2 regions of the Lysinibacillus sp. FSL R7-0073 genome follow, and region 2 is predicted to be linked to the other one. Evidence: predicted binding sites of a transcription regulator. Region 2 holds the regulator's gene; the other holds the start of a gene.
The links. Region 2 encodes NrdR, which represses ribonucleotide reductase genes. Its sites were predicted from a motif close to AACACNATATATNGTGTT; they were not measured.
Positions count from the first base shown of each region.

Region 1: the regulator NrdR is predicted to act here: its motif matches at 6,894-6,911, upstream of MKY88_RS15255 (vitamin B12-dependent ribonucleotide reductase).

Region 1 is NZ_JBBPAS010000001.1:3,061,738-3,071,885, forward strand. It holds gene MKY88_RS15230 (DUF1385 domain-containing protein) at 1-494, shown strand, start outside; gene MKY88_RS15235 (hypothetical protein) at 627-1,109, opposite strand; gene MKY88_RS15240 (helix-turn-helix transcriptional regulator) at 1,109-1,315, opposite strand; gene MKY88_RS15245 (alpha/beta hydrolase) at 1,527-2,465, opposite strand; gene MKY88_RS15250 (hypothetical protein) at 2,850-4,049, opposite strand; gene MKY88_RS15255 (vitamin B12-dependent ribonucleotide reductase) at 4,276-6,846, opposite strand; gene MKY88_RS15260 (lipoate--protein ligase family protein) at 7,034-7,864, opposite strand; gene MKY88_RS15265 (rhodanese-like domain-containing protein) at 8,069-8,455, shown strand; glycine riboswitch at 8,889-8,965, shown strand; gene MKY88_RS15270 (amino acid permease) at 9,130-10,148, shown strand, end outside.
Region 2 is NZ_JBBPAS010000001.1:3,543,386-3,553,533, reverse strand. It holds gene hflC (protease modulator HflC) at 1-15, shown strand, start outside; gene MKY88_RS17815 (DNA polymerase I) at 201-617, shown strand; gene MKY88_RS17810 (hypothetical protein) at 988-1,113, shown strand; gene polA (DNA polymerase I) at 1,167-3,794, shown strand; gene mutM (bifunctional DNA-formamidopyrimidine glycosylase/DNA-(apurinic or apyrimidinic site) lyase) at 3,807-4,679, shown strand; gene coaE (dephospho-CoA kinase) at 4,693-5,286, shown strand; gene MKY88_RS17790 (glyceraldehyde-3-phosphate dehydrogenase) at 5,491-6,513, shown strand; gene nrdR (transcriptional regulator NrdR) at 6,696-7,166, shown strand; gene MKY88_RS17780 (replication initiation and membrane attachment family protein) at 7,183-8,547, shown strand; gene dnaI (primosomal protein DnaI) at 8,575-9,504, shown strand; gene thrS (threonine--tRNA ligase) at 9,934-10,148, shown strand, end outside.

The DNA.
Region 1 (10,148 bases), 480 kb from region 2:
TTAAACTACTATTACTGCTCACATATTTATATTTTATCTCGTTAACGCCTCTAATCAAACGAGTATTTCAGTACCATGGAGCGGAGCATAAAGTCATCAACTGCTATGAAGCTGGTTTAGACATTACAGTTGAGAACGTCCAAGCACAATCACGTCTACACTATCGTTGTGGTAGTAGCTTTATTCTTTTCACAGTCTTTGTCGGCATGTTCTTATATTTCTTTGTGCCAACTGACCCGCTGTGGCTACGTATTTTAGATCGTATTTTATTAATTCCAGTAGTACTAGGAATATCATTTGAAGTATTACAGGCGACAAATGCTTGCCGTAATATCCCTGTATTACGATTCCTTGGCTATCCTGGTCTATGGCTTCAATTGCTAACAACTCGCGAACCTAAGGATGATCAAGTGGAAGTTGCCATTGCATCCTTTAATATGCTACTTCAAGTAGAGCAACAACCAGAAATTGCAGCAACATTAAATCATGATTAAGTAAAAGGCAGTCCCAACGTATGTTGTTGGACCTGCCTTTTTTTATATAGATGCTAGCCTTGCATTTTTCTTTTAAATGTTATAATCGTAGCTAGATAAACCTATCCAAAGGGGTGAAACGTACAACTTAACTTACTTAAAATCTTTCCTATTGACTGTAAGTGCAGTAAATATACCCATCATACTAGGTAAAATACTGAATAATAAAAACAGCCAATTATTTGTTATGATCGAGATAATGGTAAAAATAAGTATAGATGCGACATTGATGCTTATACCTAACTTCACATAAGAAGGCTTAAAAGGTATTGGACTGTACATGTTAATAGTCAAAATGAGCCCAATGATCGCCCAGCTCCCTAAGTGTACAAATAAAAGTACAGCTAAAACCATGGCAGTGCTTAATTTAATCCCAAACACTACTAAAGAAAAGAAAATATAAATTGCTGCTAACGTCAAATACCATGAATAAGATTTCGCCTTTTGCCAAATATGGTCGTGTACTTCATCTAAGCCTCTATTTTTCTTCGCTTTCTTCCTTCCGAACCACCAGCCAAGGATGCCAAAAATCATCCCGCCGTACAGTCCCAAAATACCCCCTATAGAAAATTCCATTACGCCATTCCCTCCTCTTCGAAAATAAAAACTTCCTCAATCGTGCAGTTGAACGCTTTTGAAATATTGTAGGCAAGCTCTAATGATGGATTGAATTTTCCCGATTCAATTGCAATGATAGATTGTCGTGAGACACCAACTACCTTAGACAAATCCTCCTGCGTAATCTTTTTCGATTTCCGCAATTCACGAATTCTATTTTTCATAATGCCTCCTCATTAAATGTAAAGTAAACTGTACATTTAGTAATAAGTAAAGTTTACTTTACATCTTTTGGTATGTCAAGCTAGCTTTACAATTTAATTTTCGTTTAAACAATGGAGATGTGAGGGGTTTAGAGTAAAAATCAGTCTATTATAACAGTAAATAAAAAAAGCGTGTTTTGAAAAATCAAAACACACTTGGAATCTCCACACTCTATCTCAACACTTTACTATGAATAATGTTTATAATTTTCTGTTGAGCGTCTAGTGCTTCGGGGATGGGCATGACAACAAACACATGGTTCATTTTAGGATAAACAAAGGTTGTAATATCAATCCCTTGCTCGCTTAGTTGTTCATCAAACTTTACTGCATCTGGATATAAACTTTCATGGGTACCAATAAAATGAGTAATACTCGCTAGACCCTGAAAATCACCATAAATTGGACTAATCAATGGGTCTTTTAAATCCTTATCAGCTGCCCATATGTTTGTGATGACTCCCATTCCTTCACTAGCAAGCATAGGGTCCTTTTCTTCATATTCAGGGATAAGAGGATTTTCTAGACTTAGGTCAACACAAGCTGAGAGTAAAATAATATCTTGCGGCTGCGGCAAATGGTTTTGCTTTAAAAGCTGGGCCAAACCAAGTGCTATATTGCCTCCTGCAGAATCTCCTATAATAGTTAATTGACTGGAGCTTTCAACCGTCTCTAAAATTCTATTATATAGATGAAGCATTTTTTGGTACGTATCCTTATGGTTAAAATGAGGTACTTTTGGATAAATCGGAGCAATAACTTTTGCCTGTAATGCTTGCGCCATTTTATCCATGAACAGCCAGTGTAAATTTAACGGTTGATTCGTCCAAGCGCCACCATGAATATAGAGAATCACTTTTTGTTTCGAGGACTTTTGATCATTTAATGTAAAAACTTGCATATCCTCAAAAGTTTGTTCGTCCCTAACACTTAAAAATTGAACATCTTCTCCAATGACATAAGGCTGATTATTCACAGTTGCTCTTTGTTCGATGAACTGTTTAGCATTTTCAACACTAGAAAAACTCATTTTATTACTCTGGGAAAATAACAACTTTTCAAATTGAACACTTTCTTCAGAACGCACTCCATTAAAAATTACTACACTCATTTCTTTCTCCCCTTTCAACATTTTTTCACCTAGGTGGATGTATGAGAACCCTTAACAAACAAGCCTTAAAATGAACAAGTCATTAGCAAGTACTTTACAAAATAGGTCTTGTCGTCAAACTTTATTACAATAGATCGGACATTATTTTAATTCCACATATTGGCGTATACTCCTTCAAATTTGCATGTTAAATAACATATCTATCCTCTTCTTTGAAGAAATAATGCTGAGTACAATGAATGTTGATTATTAATATCCCTTAATTATACGTATTTAAAAATCTGTCATTTTAAAGAAGATTGATCAAAATGACAGCTTTTTTCTATTTTTACTAACTGTATTAAAGATAGATTGATTATTTTATTAGTTAACAAAGAAATGGTCCTAATTTACATATAGATACAAAACATTTTCGTGTTTCTGATACATTCCCTTGATTACTCCTATTCCATCAATTGTAAGTGAATCGGCATTTTTAATAGGATTATTCTTTAGGATCAGATGTAATTTAATGATATTTTGAAGCTGATCTTTACAATAGGCAATTACAGGTTGCTGTACAAGATATTCTTCATTGTTAATTCTTACTTTTAGAAAATTTTTATGTAAAAATTTATATTCGAATGAGACGATATTCATCGGGTCAAAAGATTTAGCATCTATTTTACCTTCAATAAATAAATGAATTCCTTTTTGTTGTTCAAAGCTTTCAAATGTAGTTTTTCTACATTCTATAGCAAAATTAATTACTTCTTCTGTTTCAGAACTTATTTCTACCTGATTTATTTTTACCAAATTATCCGAAAGTTGTTTAATTATATCGTATAATGTTTCCTCTTCCCCCCAAAAACTTTCTTTCCAACCTGGTGAAAACTCATCTAGTAACAAACACATAAACAAACCTGAACTATAACAACTCTTCCGTATATTAGATGTGGACTCATATTTGTCCTTTAGGTTTTGCCCATATTTTTTTAAAACGGATTCGTAAGCTATCGGAGTTTTTTCTGCGAAAGCCTTGAGTTCAACATACCACGCGGGTCCTTCAATTGTTTCAATTAAGCTTTCATATAATAAATTATTAGGGAACTTATTAGCCCTTTTTTCTCTAAGAGCAATGAACGTATTAAGATATAGTTTCTTTTTAATAATATTGTTTTCTAGCACAGCACTAAAAAGGTTGATTCTTTCCTGATTTCGTAATTCCACATTTTCTTTTGATAACGGATATGTAATTCCCAAAATTTCATCTGCAAACCGCGTTTCACCTTTCACATACTGAAAACCGTGGAACAGTTCATGGACAAGAAGAGAATATAAACTTTCATAATTCTCACACAAATCCATATTTACAATTGCTGTTGGATAATCATTATAGAGAATAAGTGTACAACCTATAAATCGCTCATCCCAATTAAAAATCTGATAATGATTTTGTTCACTTCTTTTCATTCTAGGATGGTTAAATAAATAAACATAATTTTTATCATATAGTGCGTAAGCAACCGATTGAAATCCTGACCAATAGTGATTCAAATTTGAATTTATTAAGTCTTGAGAAATTCTGTTAAGATAGTTATTCATTTTTTATCCCCCATCTATTAATTCAATATATATATTCTATTTGAAATGAAAAATTTCCTTTTACTATTGATATTCAATATCGGACTACAAACTTTATTGATTTGCCAATGCCAGCATTACAACCAAAGTTCGTTAAGACATAAAAACACCCCTTTGGATTAAAATAATCTAAGGGGTGTTTCATCATGGCTTTATTTAAAGCTACAAGATAGCATTTTCTACGATTTTACAGGCCGCATTTTAACTGTGCGCCACAGTTTGTACATGTATTACAGCCGCCCATTTCTTCGACTGTTCCTTTACGACATACTGGACATGTATTTCCTACGTCCGAGCCAATTACCGTCGTGGACTCTAGTGCTTGAATCGTATCAACTAATACGACTGGACGTTTTGTATGTTCTTCTACTAATTCTTCTTCAAATGATAATTGATCCATATCATTTTCTTCAGCTTTTAGCGTAAGTACCTGTGAATCACGGCTACCATCCACATAGACCGTACCACCTTTAGCGCCACCTTTATATAGTCGCTCGTATACTTTTTCAACTTGTTGTACAGTATAGCCTTTTGGTGCATTTACTGTTTTAGAGATCGATGAATCAATCCACTTTTGAATAATACATTGTACATCAGCATGTGCCTCTGGTTTTAGCTCCATTGCCGTTACAAACCATTCTGGAAGCTCTTGCTCATTAGCCTCTGGATGACGATCTAAATATTCTTTTACAATTTCAGCTTTTACTTCAATAAACTTACCTAGACGACCAGAACGATAGTAAGTGAAGGAGAAGTATGGCTCAAGACCTGTTGCTACGCCTACCATTGTTCCTGTTGAACCAGTTGGGGCAACCGTTAATAAATGCGAGTTACGGATACCTGTTTCTAAAATTTGCTCCTTGATGTGAGCAGGCATTTTTTGCATAAAGCCTGTTTCTGTAAAAGCTTTACGTAAACGAGCTGTTTCTTCGTCCGTAGCACCTACTAAGAATGGGAAGCTTCCACGCTCTTTAGCAAGCTCTGTAGACGCCTCATACGCTGTTTCAGCAATTGTTTTAAAGATTTCATCGACTAAAGCATTACCTGCTTCAGAACCGTATTCTTTCTCACAATAAATGAGTAAATCAGCTAAGCCCATTACGCCTAAACCAACACGACGCTCACCTAGTGCTTGTACACGGTTTTCTTCTAAGAAATATGGTGTTGCATCAATAACATTATCCTGCATACGAACGCCTACACGAACCGTTTCACGTAGTGCTTCGTAATCTACAGTTTGGTTGTCTTTATTTGCAAATTGTGCAAGGTTTACTGCTGCCAAGTTACACACTGAGTATGGCGCAAGTGGCTGTTCCCCACATGGATTAGTTGCTACAACGCTTTGACCATATGCCTTTGCATTCGTCATATCATTCGCATTGTCGATAAAGAAAATTCCTGGCTCTGCAGAGTATGTTGCACATACGTTAATTAAATTCCACAATTCTTTCGCTTTGATCGTGCGATATGTGCGGATTTTATAACCCATTTTCTCCCATTCGCGAACGTCACCTACATTATGCCATTCTGTGTTGTAAGCGTGCATTTCTTCTTTCGAGTATTCTTCAACCGCTGGGAAACGCAGTTCGAAATCAGCATCGTTTTCAACAGCTTCCATAAATTCTTTTGTTAATGTTACGGAGATGTTTGCACCCGTTAAGAACTCTGAGTTATGAACAGTATATGTGCCACCATCACGTAATTTATTTTCAGCCTCACGAATAATTGCTGTATCAAATCCACCTAAACCTTCAATGCTTTTATAGTTTACAATGCCTTGATACATAGCTTCTTCCTGCATAGAAAGTGGCTTGAAGTTTAATTTTTCTTTAGCTAGACGAATGATTGTTTCATCCGTTGTATTTTCAATTAGGTAACGCAGAATACGTGGGTTTTGCATTTTCGAAATAATAAACTCCACAATATCTGGATGCCAATCGGCAAGCATAATCATTTGTGCTCCACGACGTGAGCCACCTTGCTCTACAAGATGTGTTAATTTAGCAATATCATCTAACCAAGAAACAGAACCAGATGATTTACCGTTTACACCACGTGCCAGTGTGTTGCGTGGACGTAATGTGGAACCATTTGTTCCTACTCCACCACCACGGCTCATAATTTCCATTACTTGCTTACGGTGATCACTAATACCTTCACGTGAATCAGCGACAAAAGGCATTACGTAACAGTTAAAGAATGTTACATCTGTTTCAGATCCTGCTCCGTATATTACTCGTCCTGCTGGAATGAACTTTAAGGACACTAATTGCTCATAAAATTTTTCAAACCATTCTTGGCGTTTTTCTGGCGTTTTTTCAACAACCGCCAGTCCTGTTGCATTTCGTTTAGCGATTTGTTCATAAAAAATCTCAAGAGGCTTCTCTAGCACGTCAATTGAACGCGTAATCACACCCGTTTCTTGCTCTTTTGGATCGTCTAAAGCACTACGATAATCTTCCTCAATCAAAATATCTGCTGTTTTTGTAGTCATGTCCAGCTTTTGAATTGTCCCTAAACCACGTGCAGGGAATTTTGGATCAGCTTTTACCGTTAAAACAACAAAGTCACCGGCTTTCAGTGTTTTCTTTTCTGTGTCTTTAAACGAGTAGCGATCGATCATGACAAGTCTTGATACACCTTTGTGCGTGATATGCATATCAGGCGTTACAGGGTGTACCTGCGGGAATTGTTCGATATCTTTGTTTAACTGTTCAAATTGATTGTTTACATCGGGTTGATGATTTGTGAGTACCATCGTTTTGCCTCCCTTACAAAATAAATACACAATATCATGTGTTGTTAAACACTACATATTGTGTATATGTCTTTTAAAAAGATACTATATATAGATTTTCAATTCAACTCTTGCTTTTTTCAATAGAATCAGAACTACTTGTAATAGCAAGGATTGAACGCTAAAAAATATTTTTTTATACCATTTTTTACTTTTTGAAGTTCCACTCATCAGATGCATATTTTTTTTCTTCTAATGCACGGACATATTCTAACTGCTCCTCAGAAAGTGTAAATGGTTTTAATTCAATTTGCAACGATTTTGCAAAACCATCTCGAAAAGCAGTGACACATTGTTCAACTGTCACAGGTTCTTCCACAAGACTGTTAATCGCTACTGCTTTTTCTGGTAATTTTCTGCGCATACGATCCTTCGCTTCTTCACTCGAAAAATTAAAGACCGATAATAACTTCTCCTGATCTAAATCTAATAAAATGGCACCATGCTGCAATATAACACCTTTTTGACGTGTTTGCGCACTTCCCGCTATTTTTTTCCCTTCGACTACTAGCTCATACCAGCTTGGAGCATCAAAGCATACAGCACTTTTCGGACTCTTTAAGTCTGCTCTTTTCTCCTCTGTATCAGGGACACTAAAATAGGCATCCATCCCTAGGTTATGGAAACCTTGCAAGATTCCCTCACTTAGCACACGGTACGCCTCTGTCACTGACTCTGGCATATTTGGATAGCTTTCTGTTACGATGACACTATATGTAAGCTCATGCTCATGCAATACAGCTCGTCCACCAGTTGGTCGACGTACAAAACCTAAGCCTTGCTCACGTACAGCATCTAAATTTATATCTTTTTTGGCCTGCTGAAAATAACCGATTGATAATGTTGCTGGTTCCCACTCATAAAAACGAATGACTGGTGGAATTAACCCCTCACTATGCCAATCAAGTAATGCTTCATCTAGTGCCATATTAAAAGAAGGACTACATTTCCCTGAATTTAAAAAATACCAAGTTGTCATATGTTCATCTCCTACAATTTATAAAAATACCTCAGGCCCCACCTGCGGTTCAACCTTAACGAAGATTACGTTACAGTTCAAGTTGTTGCTTTTGAAACGATATCGACGAATTCGCCACAATCTAGTTAATTTTATCAAACTCATTGGACTATCGCTAGCGCATCTTTTATAATAATAAAGAAGATAGAAAGGGGTAAGAAAATCTTGGACATACTTATCACAATCGGTGTCGTTTTAGTAGTCATAATTGCATACATCGGTATTAATGCACTAAGACTCAAAAAAGCTGTAACCAACTTAACACAAGAACAATTTATTGAAGGCTATCGTAAAGCACAACTAATCGATGTTCGTGAACAAAAAGAATTTGATGCTGGTCACATTCTTGGAGCACGAAACGTTCCTTCCACAACATTACGTCAACGTTATAAAGAAATTCGCCCAGATTTACCAGTATATTTATACTGTCAAAATACAGGCCGTAGCTCACGTGCTGCACTATTTCTTAAAAAACGTGGGTACAACCAAATTTACCAACTTCAAGGTGGATTCAAAACTTGGACAGGTAAAATAAAAGCCAAAAAATATTAATATTTCCCTAAAAAAGTCGTCTCAAAGAACTAGGAGACGGCTTCTTTTTATACAAAAAATTCAGAGTTTCTACTATATTATATCTATTGCAAAATTTTAAGTGGCTATTTATTGCATTTTACATATAATAAATGATCCGCTTCCTCTTCCCAGCACTCGTCCCATCATCATTTAGAGATTACTTTGATGGCCTTCACCCACATAAGCCTTTCGTATTTACCCATTTCCTCAAACTAGTGAAATCTTTGTATGTCCAAAAATACTAATTTTCGTTAGTAATTTTTATTTATGCACTACATTCTTCTATTTTTCTGAAAATAATATAAATTTATAGTTGAATAATTGTAAAAGCACTGCTAGGATATATAATATCTTAAAATAATATATAATTATAAAATTAATAAGCTATGAATGCTATGGATCAAACTATAGCAGGAGCAGTTCTGGAGAGAGCGCAATTTGCGTCGCCGAAGGGTTCACTATCTCAGGCAAAAGGACAGAGGAGTAATAACAGCTTTTTTAAGCGATGCCATACGAAGGTTAAGATGATTTGATGAAACATCCGTGATCAAATGGTATTTGTTATTCTGACGTTTTTCCGAGACTAGTGTCACAACTAGTCTCTTTTTTATTTTTCCAGTCATCATTTTTTATGCATCTTTGGGGGGATTAACGTGGAACAGCAACAATTAAAACGTGAATTAAAAAATCGCCATGTGCAGCTTATTGCCATTGGTGGGACAATAGGAACTGGTTTATTTCTAGGCTCTGGGAAAGCCATTGCGTTAGCAGGGCCTTCGATCATCCTTGCCTATTTAATAGTCGGAACGGCACTCTTTTTTGTTATGCGTGCATTGGGCGAACTATTATTATCGAATTCAGGGTATACATCATTTACAGATTTTGCCTCCGAATACATAGGGCCATGGGCAGGATATGTAACAGGCTGGACCTACTGGTTCTGTTGGATCATGACGGCGATGGCAGATATTATCGCTGTGGGGGTTTATACACAATATTGGTTTGATATCCCTCAATGGGTTCCAGCTATTGGTTGTTTAGTATTATTACTACTGCTGAATTTATTGACGGTCAAACTATTTGGGGAGTTAGAATTTTGGTTTGCTATCATTAAAGTGATTACCATTGTGGCGCTCATTATCCTGGGTCTTATTATGTTAGTGACAGGCTTTCAAACAAGCTCTGGGACGGTTTCAGTAGATAATCTTTGGGTCCACGGAGGCCTGTTTCCAAATGGAGTATATGGCTTTTTAATGGCCTTCCAGATGGTTGTTTTTGCTTTCGTCGGTGTGGAATTAGTAGGAGTATCTGCAGCCGAGACTGCAGACCCACAAAAAAACATCCCTTCTGCTATTAATAAAATACCATTTCGAATTTTACTCTTTTATGTAGGGGCACTGTTTGTCATCCTATGTATCAATCCATGGTATGAAATGTCTGCCGCAAGCAGTCCATTTGTCCAAGTATTTACGTTAGCGGGTATTCCAATTGCTGCAGGTATTATTAATTTTGTCGTGCTAACTTCAGCCGCTTCTGCTGGTAATAGTGGTCTATTCTCAACAAGTCGCATGCTCTTTAATCTTGGTAAAAATAAACAAGCATCACCGGCTTTTGCTAAGCTCAATAAAAATAGTGTTCCAAGTAACGCACTAGTCATTTCTGCAATTGTTGT
Region 2 (10,148 bases):
GGTTATATAAAGTAATTGATAAAAAAGTCGTCTCTCCTATTAGGAAGGCGACTTTTTTGTTACTATGAAAATTATAAATATCCCTACAATTGAATTGTTATATTGTGAAAATAATAGAAACTTACAAATTTCTATTCCCCAACCGCCTATAATTTGATAGAATGATAATGTTTAAAAAAGAACTGTTGGGGGTAATAGCTGTGAAATTACGAATTAGCACATGGCTCCAAAATGTAGGAATTGCTTGTAGTATAGCATCGTTATTGACTCTTTTCTTCCGCCTGTCTGATTTTGCATGGATGACAAAGAGTGTTTATCATATACCTGTATTTTTTGTAAGTATCTTTTTAGTGAGTATTATTATTGCAAATGATGTAAGAAATTTGTTTAAAAAGTTGTTTTGGTATGAAAAACGAAAGGTCAAGCGTCCTATTTGGCAAGTCGGTATTGGCTTCATTTTCTTTTTAGCGCAAATTAGTGTTGTGATGGTATTTAGTAAAGAGTTAACACAGCCACAACTGGGTGGAATGCCATTATTTTTAGTATTTGGCTTTATGAATGCGTTTATCTTAACAATCATATATGAAGAAATTTTTCACCGAACAGCCAATCAATAATATCTATGATAGAACTTTCATTCACTGGAGTTTTCTCCGCGAATGGGAGTTTTTTTATTGTTTTTATGCACTGAATAAGAAGAATCATCTACCATGTTAAATTGAGGTCAAACAAGGTACCATTACATTGAATGAAGCAATATTATACTGATCCTGTTACAGAAGAAATCTTATTACCAGCAGCTATTGATTTTCACAATAAAAGATTCACATTCGCTTCTAATATTGATATTTATTAAAAAAGCCCTTTGCGATTGGCTTTTCGCTATAGGTTGAAATGCAGGAGTGATGGATAGCATGTTTAAAGTGACGGATAGCGAGCCAAAAGTGATGGATAAAGCATGAAGTGGCAGATAGCGAGCTAAAAGTGATGGATAAAACTACGAAAGTGGCGGATAGCAATCCAAATGTAGTGGATAAAACTAGAAATGTGACGGATAGCGAATCAAAAGTAGCTGATAATCTTGGGGATGACCCGTCTGCTTTTTTTACTTGAAATGTATTGTTATGATAAAGTAGAAGTAGAAGACAACGCAGGAGGATAATATTATGACAAAGGAAAAATTACTATTATTGGACGGTAATAGTTTAGCATATCGCGCGTTTTTTGCGTTGCCATTGTTGACGAATGATAGTGGTATTCATACTAATGCTGTATACGGCTTTACAACAATGCTACAAAGAATATTAGAGGAAGAGCAACCAACGCAAATTTTAGTTGCTTTTGATGCTGGAAAAACAACATTCCGCCATGAAACCTTTACAGAATATAAAGGTGGACGACAAAAAACGCCACCAGAATTATCGGAGCAATTCCCTTATATACGCAAGCTAATTGATGCTTATGGAATTAAGCAATATGAACAAGACCTATATGAAGCAGATGATATTATCGGGACGCTGGCAAAAGAGGCTTCATCACAGGATATGGATGTTATCATCGTATCTGGAGACCGTGATTTAACGCAGCTTGCGACAGAGCAAGTAACGGTTTATATTACGAAAAAAGGGATTACGGAAATTGAGAGAAACACTCCAGCCTTTATTGCAGAAAAGTACGGTTTAACGCCCCTACAAATTATTGATATGAAAGGCTTAATGGGTGATTCTTCAGATAATATTCCTGGTGTGCCAGGTGTTGGTGAAAAGACTGCTGTCAAATTATTAAAAGAGCATGGCTCCGTTGAGGCACTTTACGAGGCGATGGATACATTGAAAGCTTCTAAAATGAAAGAAAAGCTGGTAGCCAACGAAGAGCAGGCCAAGATGAGTAAGAAGCTGGCAACGATTTTTACAGATGCCCCAATTACCATTTCACTAACTGATCTCGCGTACCATGGACCGAATGAAGAACAATTAATCAATGTATGGCGTGAGCTCGGCTTTAAATCACTGCTCGAGAAAAGTGATTTTACTGTGCAAGAGCAAGAGCAAGCACCTTTTGATTTTGAACAAGTTCAAGAAGTACAACAAGAAGACTTACAAGATGTGATGGCTGTGCATGTTGAGCTAGAGAATGAACATTACCACACTTGTGCCCTACTAGGCATGGCCTTATCTGATGGAACAAAGACTCAATACATTCCTTTTGACATTGTGGCAAAATCAGAAACACTACGTCGCTGGTTAGAGGATTCCTCAAAAATAAAATATATGTCTGATTCCAAAGCGTCTCAAGCAGCATTAAAACGAGCGGGTATTCAATTAGCTGGTGTTGATTTTGATTTAGTGCTTGCTTCGTATATTAATAATCCTGGACTTAGTGGGGATGATGTTGCCACTCTTGCAAGGGAGCTTGGATATTATGATGTACAAGCCGATGAAACGGTTTATGGCAAGGGAGCTAAACGTGCTATACCTGAAATAGATAAGCTTGCACAGCATGTTAGCCGAAAAGCTTATGCTGTCTGGTCATTACAGCCGAAGCTAGAAGCATTATTAAAGGAAAATGAACAATTTGATCTTTATAAAGACTTGGAATTGCCATTGGCCGCCATTTTAGGTGAGATGGAAAGTGAAGGGGTTACCGTTAACCGTGCTACGCTAGTAAAAATGGGTCAAGAGCTTAATGAAAAGCTCGTCGTGCTTGAACAAGAGATTTATGCGGAGGCAGGAGAAACGTTTAATATTAATTCACCAAAACAATTAGGTGTTATTTTATTCGATAAATTAGGTTTACCTGTTATTAAAAAAACGAAGACGGGCTATTCAACGGCTGCTGATGTATTAGAAAAGTTAAAATCAGAGCATGCCATTATTGAATATATTCTGTTATATCGTCAGCTTGGTAAATTACAGTCTACTTATATTGAAGGATTGCTAAAGGAAATCCATGAAAAGGATAGCAAGGTGCATACTCGTTTCCAACAAGCTTTAACCGCTACAGGACGACTAAGCTCAACAGATCCAAATTTACAAAACATCCCTATCCGTTTAGAGGAGGGACGTAAAATCCGTCAAGCATTTGTCCCTTCAAAAGAGGATTGGATACTGTTTTCTGCGGACTATTCGCAAATCGAATTACGCGTACTCGCACATATGTCGGAAGATAAAAATCTTGTAGAGGCCTTCCGTGAAGGGATGGACGTTCATACACGAACAGCGATGGATGTATTCCATGTAGCCGAAGATGAAGTTGATAGTAATATGCGTCGTGCAGCGAAGGCTGTTAACTTTGGGATTGTTTATGGTATCAGTGATTATGGTCTATCACAAAATTTAGATATTACCCGTAAGGAAGCGGCAACTTTTATTGAGAAATATTTCGCTAGTTTCCCAGGTGTTAAACAGTATATGGATGATATTGTACAAAATGCGAAGTTCAATGGCTATGTCACAACAATTTTAAATAGACGTCGTTATTTACCAGATATTACAAGCTCGAACTTTAATTTAAGAAGCTTTGCTGAGCGTACGGCGATGAATACCCCGATTCAGGGAAGTGCCGCGGATATTATTAAAAAAGCGATGATTGATATGGATGCTCGATTAAAAAAAGAAAATATGCAGGCAAAGCTACTTTTACAAGTGCATGATGAGTTAATCTTTGAAGCACCTAAGGAAGAGATTGCGTTGCTAGAAAAAATTGTGCCAGAGGTAATGGAAAATGCAATTGAGCTTTCCGTACCGCTAAAAGTAGATTTTAACCATGGTTCGACATGGTATGAAGCAAAATAAGGAGGGGTTCAAATGCCTGAATTACCAGAGGTAGAAGGTGTCGTCCAGGCATTGAAGCCAAAGGTTGAAGGACGTACAATTCAACATGTTCAGCTTTCTGAAAGGGTACACTTTTCTTTTAGTGAGGGGAAACAATGTATCGTTAAACAAGCAGAGCCTGATGCATTTGAATTAACGTTGTCTGAAATGACGATTACAAAAATGGAACGACGTGCGAAATATATTTTCTTTCACTTATTGAAAGATGAGGTCCCCTATGTTCTTGTTAGTCACTTAGGAATGACAGGCGCATGGTTTGTTGTGAATTCACCAGAAGACATCGATGAAGCAAAATTCCAAAAGCATATACATGCTACATTTAAGATGGCTGATGGTGGTTACTTAATTTATTCAGATATACGACGCTTTGGTGAACTACGATTTCTGGCAAAAATTGAAGATCATGTACCATTAACAAAAATGGCACCAGAGCCGTTTGATGAATTAGCGTGTGATTTTTTTATAACGAAATCAAAATTACCAAAATATGCGAATAAGGCCGTAAAAGAAGTGATTATGGATGGGCAAGTCATTTCGGGCTGTGGCAATATTTATGCAACGGAGGCGTTGTTTGCTCAGAAAATTCATCCTGCTCGAAAAATGAACCGTATAAGTGAGCAGCGTAAACGAGCATTATTTGAGGAGATCGTTGCTGTTTTGCGTCAAAGTATTGAAGCAGGTGGTTCAACCATCTCTGATTATCGAAATATTAATGGGGAAGCTGGGAGCATGCAGAATCGTTTGAAAATGTATGGGAAAAAGTTATGCCCAGCATGCGAAACGGCAACAAGTCAAATGACGATTGGTGGGCGTACATCGGTTTTTTGCCCAAATTGTCAACATTAAAGGGGATTTAACAATGATTATCGGACTTACAGGAAGTATTGCAAGCGGTAAAAGTACAGTAGCAAAAATGATGCTCGAACTAGGATTACCGATTGTTGATGCAGATATTGTAGCGCGAGATGTCGTCGAGCCAGGAACGGAGACATTGGCATTTATTGCAGAAAACTTCGGCCAAGATATTTTACTAGAGGATGGCAATTTAAATCGGACAATGCTCGGAGATATTATTTTTCATGAGCCTGCCAAACGCAAAATTTTAAATGATATTATGCATCCGGCCATTAGAAAGGAAATGCTACGACAACGTGATGCCTATTTAGAGGGCGGTCACGAGCATGTTGTTATGGATATTCCCCTGTTATTTGAAAGTAAGCTTCAGCCTTTTGTAGAGCGTATCATTGTAGTGTCAGTAAGTGAAGAGGTTCAGCTTCGACGTTTAATGGAACGCAATCATTTATCAGAAGAGGATGCCTTAGCGCGCATGCACTCACAGTTACCTATGTCTGTCAAAGAAAAGGGAGCCCATGCAGTTATTTATAATAATGAGAATCTGGAAAATACAGAGGAACAATTAAAAAAAATTCTAGCTTTCTGGGGTGTAATTTAAAGTGTTTCAAACTAAAAATGTGTAGCAAGTAAATCTTGCTACACATTTTTTTATGGGCGAATGCCATAATAAAAGATAATTTTTCAGAAAATAAGAACTTTAATAATATTAGTATATAATGTTCATCTTTTTTAAAATTGTGTTATACTAATCACCATAAAGTATATAATTAATCTGAGTATGTACTCACAGGAGGATTTTTAAATGACAGTATCAATTGCTATTAATGGTTTCGGACGTATCGGACGTATGGTTTTCCGTCAAGCGATCGTACAAGAAAATTTAAATATTGTTGCTATTAACGCTAGCTATCCAGCAGAAACGTTAGCACATTTGATTAAGTATGACACAAATCACGGAACATTTGAGGGTACAGTAGAACCAGCAGGCGATGCTTTAGTTGTAAATGGCAAACGTGTTCAAATTATTAGCGAACGCGATCCATTAAAATTACCTTGGGCTACAATGGGTGTTGATATCGTTATTGAAGCTACAGGTAAATTTAATGAACGTGATAAAGCAGCAATGCACTTAGAAGCGGGTGCGAAAAAAGTTATCTTAACAGCACCTGGTAAAAACGAAGATGTAACAATTGTTTTAGGCGTTAATGATGACAAACTTGATATTGCTAAACATGATGTAATTTCAAACGCTTCTTGTACAACAAACTGCTTAGCACCAGTAGCAAAAGTATTAAATGATACATTTGGTATTGAAAATGGTTTAATGACGACTGTTCATGCTTATACAAACGATCAAAAGAACTTAGATAATCCACATAAAGATTTACGTCGTGCACGTGGGTGTGCACAATCCATTATCCCTACATCTACAGGCGCTGCCAAAGCATTAAAATTAGTTCTACCTGAGTTAGAAGGTAAAATTCATGGTATGGCACTTCGCGTTCCAACACCAAATGTTTCTTTAGTTGACCTTGTGGTAGATTTAAATACAGATGTAACAGTTGATGCTGTTAATGCAGCATTCGTAAAAGCTGCAACAGAAGGTCCAATGAAAGGCATTTTAAATTTCTCAGTTGAACCACTAGTATCTTCTGATTACAACACAACTACTTACTCATCAACAGTCGATGGACTTTCCACAATGGTATTAGGTAACCGTAAAGTGAAAGTACTTGCTTGGTATGATAATGAGTGGGGTTACTCTGCACGCGTTGTTGACCTAGTGAAAAAAGTGGCTAATGCATTAGAAACGGTAAACGCATAATATTTTCATTTTGAGCACATTGAAATCTAACTGATTTCAATGTGCTTTTTTTAAAAAACTTTCCTTGTACTTTAGGTGCTTTAGGTTTATCATGAGCTCACTACGTGAATGCACTTTTCTTATATGTAGGAAATTTGTTATAATAGAAATATTAAATTGTTGTAAACCAGGAGAGTAATTATATGAGATGTCCATCTTGCCAATTTAACGGAACGCGTGTTGTGGATTCGAGGCCAGTAGATGATAATAAAGAAATTCGTAGACGTCGTGAATGTGAGTCATGTGGCTTCCGTTTTACAACGTTTGAAAAAATTGAAGAGACCCCATTAGTTGTAGTGAAAAAAGAAGGTTCACGAGAGGAATTTAGCCGTGAAAAGGTACTTCGTGGACTTATTCGTGCCTGTGAGAAACGCCCAGTTGCGCTTGATATACTGGAGCAACTTGTCCTATCAATTGAAAAAGATCTTCGTCGTATTGGAAATTCAGAAGTACGCTCAGAAGATGTCGGTGAATTGGTAATGGATCGCTTAGCCAAAATTGATGAGGTGGCGTATGTCCGTTTTGCATCGGTCTACCGACAGTTTAAGGATATCAATGTCTTTATCGAGGAGATTAAAGATATTATTCAACGTCAAACGGAGCAGAAATCATAGAAAATAGAGAGGATGAATGACGTTGATTCATTTATTTAAGGAATTGCAGCCTGGCGATCCTTTTGACATTCGTCTACCTCATGCATTTTCTACTCAAGAGCGTCAATTAGTAACATTATTCTATCAACCGTTAACGGGCTCAGACCCTATAAGCCTTTATTTAACTTTATGGGCAGAAGCAGAGCAGATACCAAAGCCGCAAATGACACATTATTATTTAATGAATGTGCTCGGTCTGCCTATTGGTAAAGTGTTTGAGGCGCGTATAGCCCTTGAAGCGATTGGTTTACTACGTACATGGAAAAAAGAAAATGCTGGTGAGCGAAGTTTTTTATATGAGCTGCAGCGCCCATTAGATGCGGAAAGCTTTATGAAAGACCCGTTGTTATCGATGTTTTTATTTAGCAAAATTGGAGAGCAGGCCTATCGTAATTTACGGCAACGTTTTATATCCCCTGTGAGGGACGCGGATTTTAAAGATGTATCTCGTGCCTTTATAGATGTCTATAAGCCCGTTCATTCCAATATTCCATCAGATTTACAAGTGGATACGAATCGTAAGGATAAACAACAAAGGGTGTATCCTTTTTATTTGGAGCAATTTGACTTCGATCTGTTGCAAGCAGGTTTATCTGAGCAATTGGTGCCATCCAATTTACTGACATTAGAAGTTCGTGAGGCTATTGCTAAGCTGGCATTTCTATATCATTTAACAGCGCTTGATATGCAAAAAGTAGTAATTCTTGCTTTAGACGATGATTTAGGGATTTCACAGGAGCGCTTACGCAAGGCAGCTGCTGATTTCTACAAGTTAACGATGTCAAAAGAGCCCCCCAAAATAGCGAGAGTTAGCGAGCCGTTGCCAGTGGAAGAAACCGGACAAAAATCGAAGGATCAGGAGCTACAACACTATTTAGAGACTACGGCTCCTATTCAAGTGTTGCGTGACATTAATAATGGGAAAGAACCTTTGCAAACCTCTGTGCAACTTGCAGAAAGTTTAATTGTGCAGCACGGCATGCCGATTGGGGTAGTCAATGCGTTACTTGAGTATGTTATGTTAACAACGGATATGAAGTTACCTAAAAAATATGTGGAAACAATTGCGGATCATTGGGTTCGTAAAAATATCCAAACTGCTAAAGAAGCAATGGAACTTGCACGCCAAGAGCATGATAAATATACAACTTGGAAAAACAAACCTCAAACAACCACTAAAACAAGCCAGCGAGGTAAGGGACGTTCAGGACATCAACGAGAAGAAAAAGTCCCCGAGTGGTTTTATAAACGTGATGAGAAACAAGAGGAAAGTACTTCTAGCACGATAGATTTTGAAAAAGAACGTCAAAAAATCTTAGAGATGCTAGGGAAAAGTGAATAGTAAAGAAGGTGAGCAACAATCGAACCTATAAATGGACCATTAAAACGAGCTATTAATGTACCCTCGTTTCAAGAACGCTATGAAGCCATGCGACGTGAAATTTTAGAAAATCCACGCGTACAAGAATTTCTAGCACGTCATGCAGATGAATTAAGCTATGATAATATCGAACGAAATTTACCTAAGCTCCATGAATTTATTAGTCAATCTACGGAATGCTGTGGTTGTGATAACACAGAACATTGTACAAACTATTTAAAAGGCTTCCTTCCTACTTTAAGGGTAGTTCGGAATACAGTTGAAATTGATTATGTACGCTGTGAGCAAAAAATCAGAGAAGAAGAGCGTCGGGATGTCGCGAATATGATTGCCAGTATGCATATGCCCAAAGATGTGCTACAAGCAACGATTCACGATTTAAGTATTGATGATGAGTCTCGCGTGATGATTGCCCAAAAAGCAGCACAATTTGTAAAAGCGACAAAAGAATCAAATCATTTACCATCAAAAGGTTTTTACTTATACGGTAAATTCGGTGTAGGGAAGTCTTTTGTGCTTGGTGCACTTGCCAATGAATTAGCGTCTATTAAAATACGTTCAGTTGTTGTCTTCGTGCCAGAATTTTTACGGGAAATGAAAAATGCTATTGGCGATAATACATTGAATGAAAAAATAGACTATATTAAAAAGGCACCTGTTTTAATGCTTGATGATTTAGGGGCAGAAACAATGACCGCCTGGACACGGGATGAAATTTTAGGGACTATTTTCCATTATCGGATGGCTGAACAATTGCCAACGTTTATTACATCTAATTTTAATTATGGAGAATTAGAGCACCATTTAGCCCAATCGCAAAAAGGTGATATTGAGGTTGTCAAGGCAGGGCGTATAATGGAGCGTATAAAAGCCTTAACAGAGCCAATTGAAATGCGTGGCAATAACCGTAGGATGTAACATTGGTAGTTGCATTTTTCGACAATCGAGCGTATACTGACTCATATACTAAATATCAATATGCATTGATGAGGACATGAATTTTGTGTATCAGCTTCTAGAGAGGGAAGTCAACGGCTGAAAGCTTCCTAGTATGAACGCATCATTTACTACCTGCTGAGCAGCGAAAGGGATAATCTTTCGCCGGTCCCTAGCCCGTTAGCTAGCCTTGAGCTTCGTCTGACTTGATAAGTCGGAAGGAAGAAGGGTGGAACCACGAGCATACGCTTCGTCCCTTTCGTGAGGGACGGGGCTTTTTTTATTTTTGTGGAAAGACCTCGCTCAATCCGAGTTGGAGAGCGCTCATAAAAGCAGCCGTATCACTTTATTCATTAGTCAACATTCCATCAATCATTATGTATTCAACAAAAACAAAGGAGTGCAACGAATATGTCAGAAATGATTAAATTAACTTTCCCAGATGGCGCTGTAAAGGAATTTGTAAAAGGTACATCAACAGATGACGTAGCCTTATCAATCAGCCCTGGCTTACGAAAAAAAGCTTACGCAGGTAAAATTAACGGTGTATTAGTAGATTTAAAAACACCAATCGAAGAAGATGCTGCAATTGCTATTATCACACAAGATGATGCAGAAGCACTTGA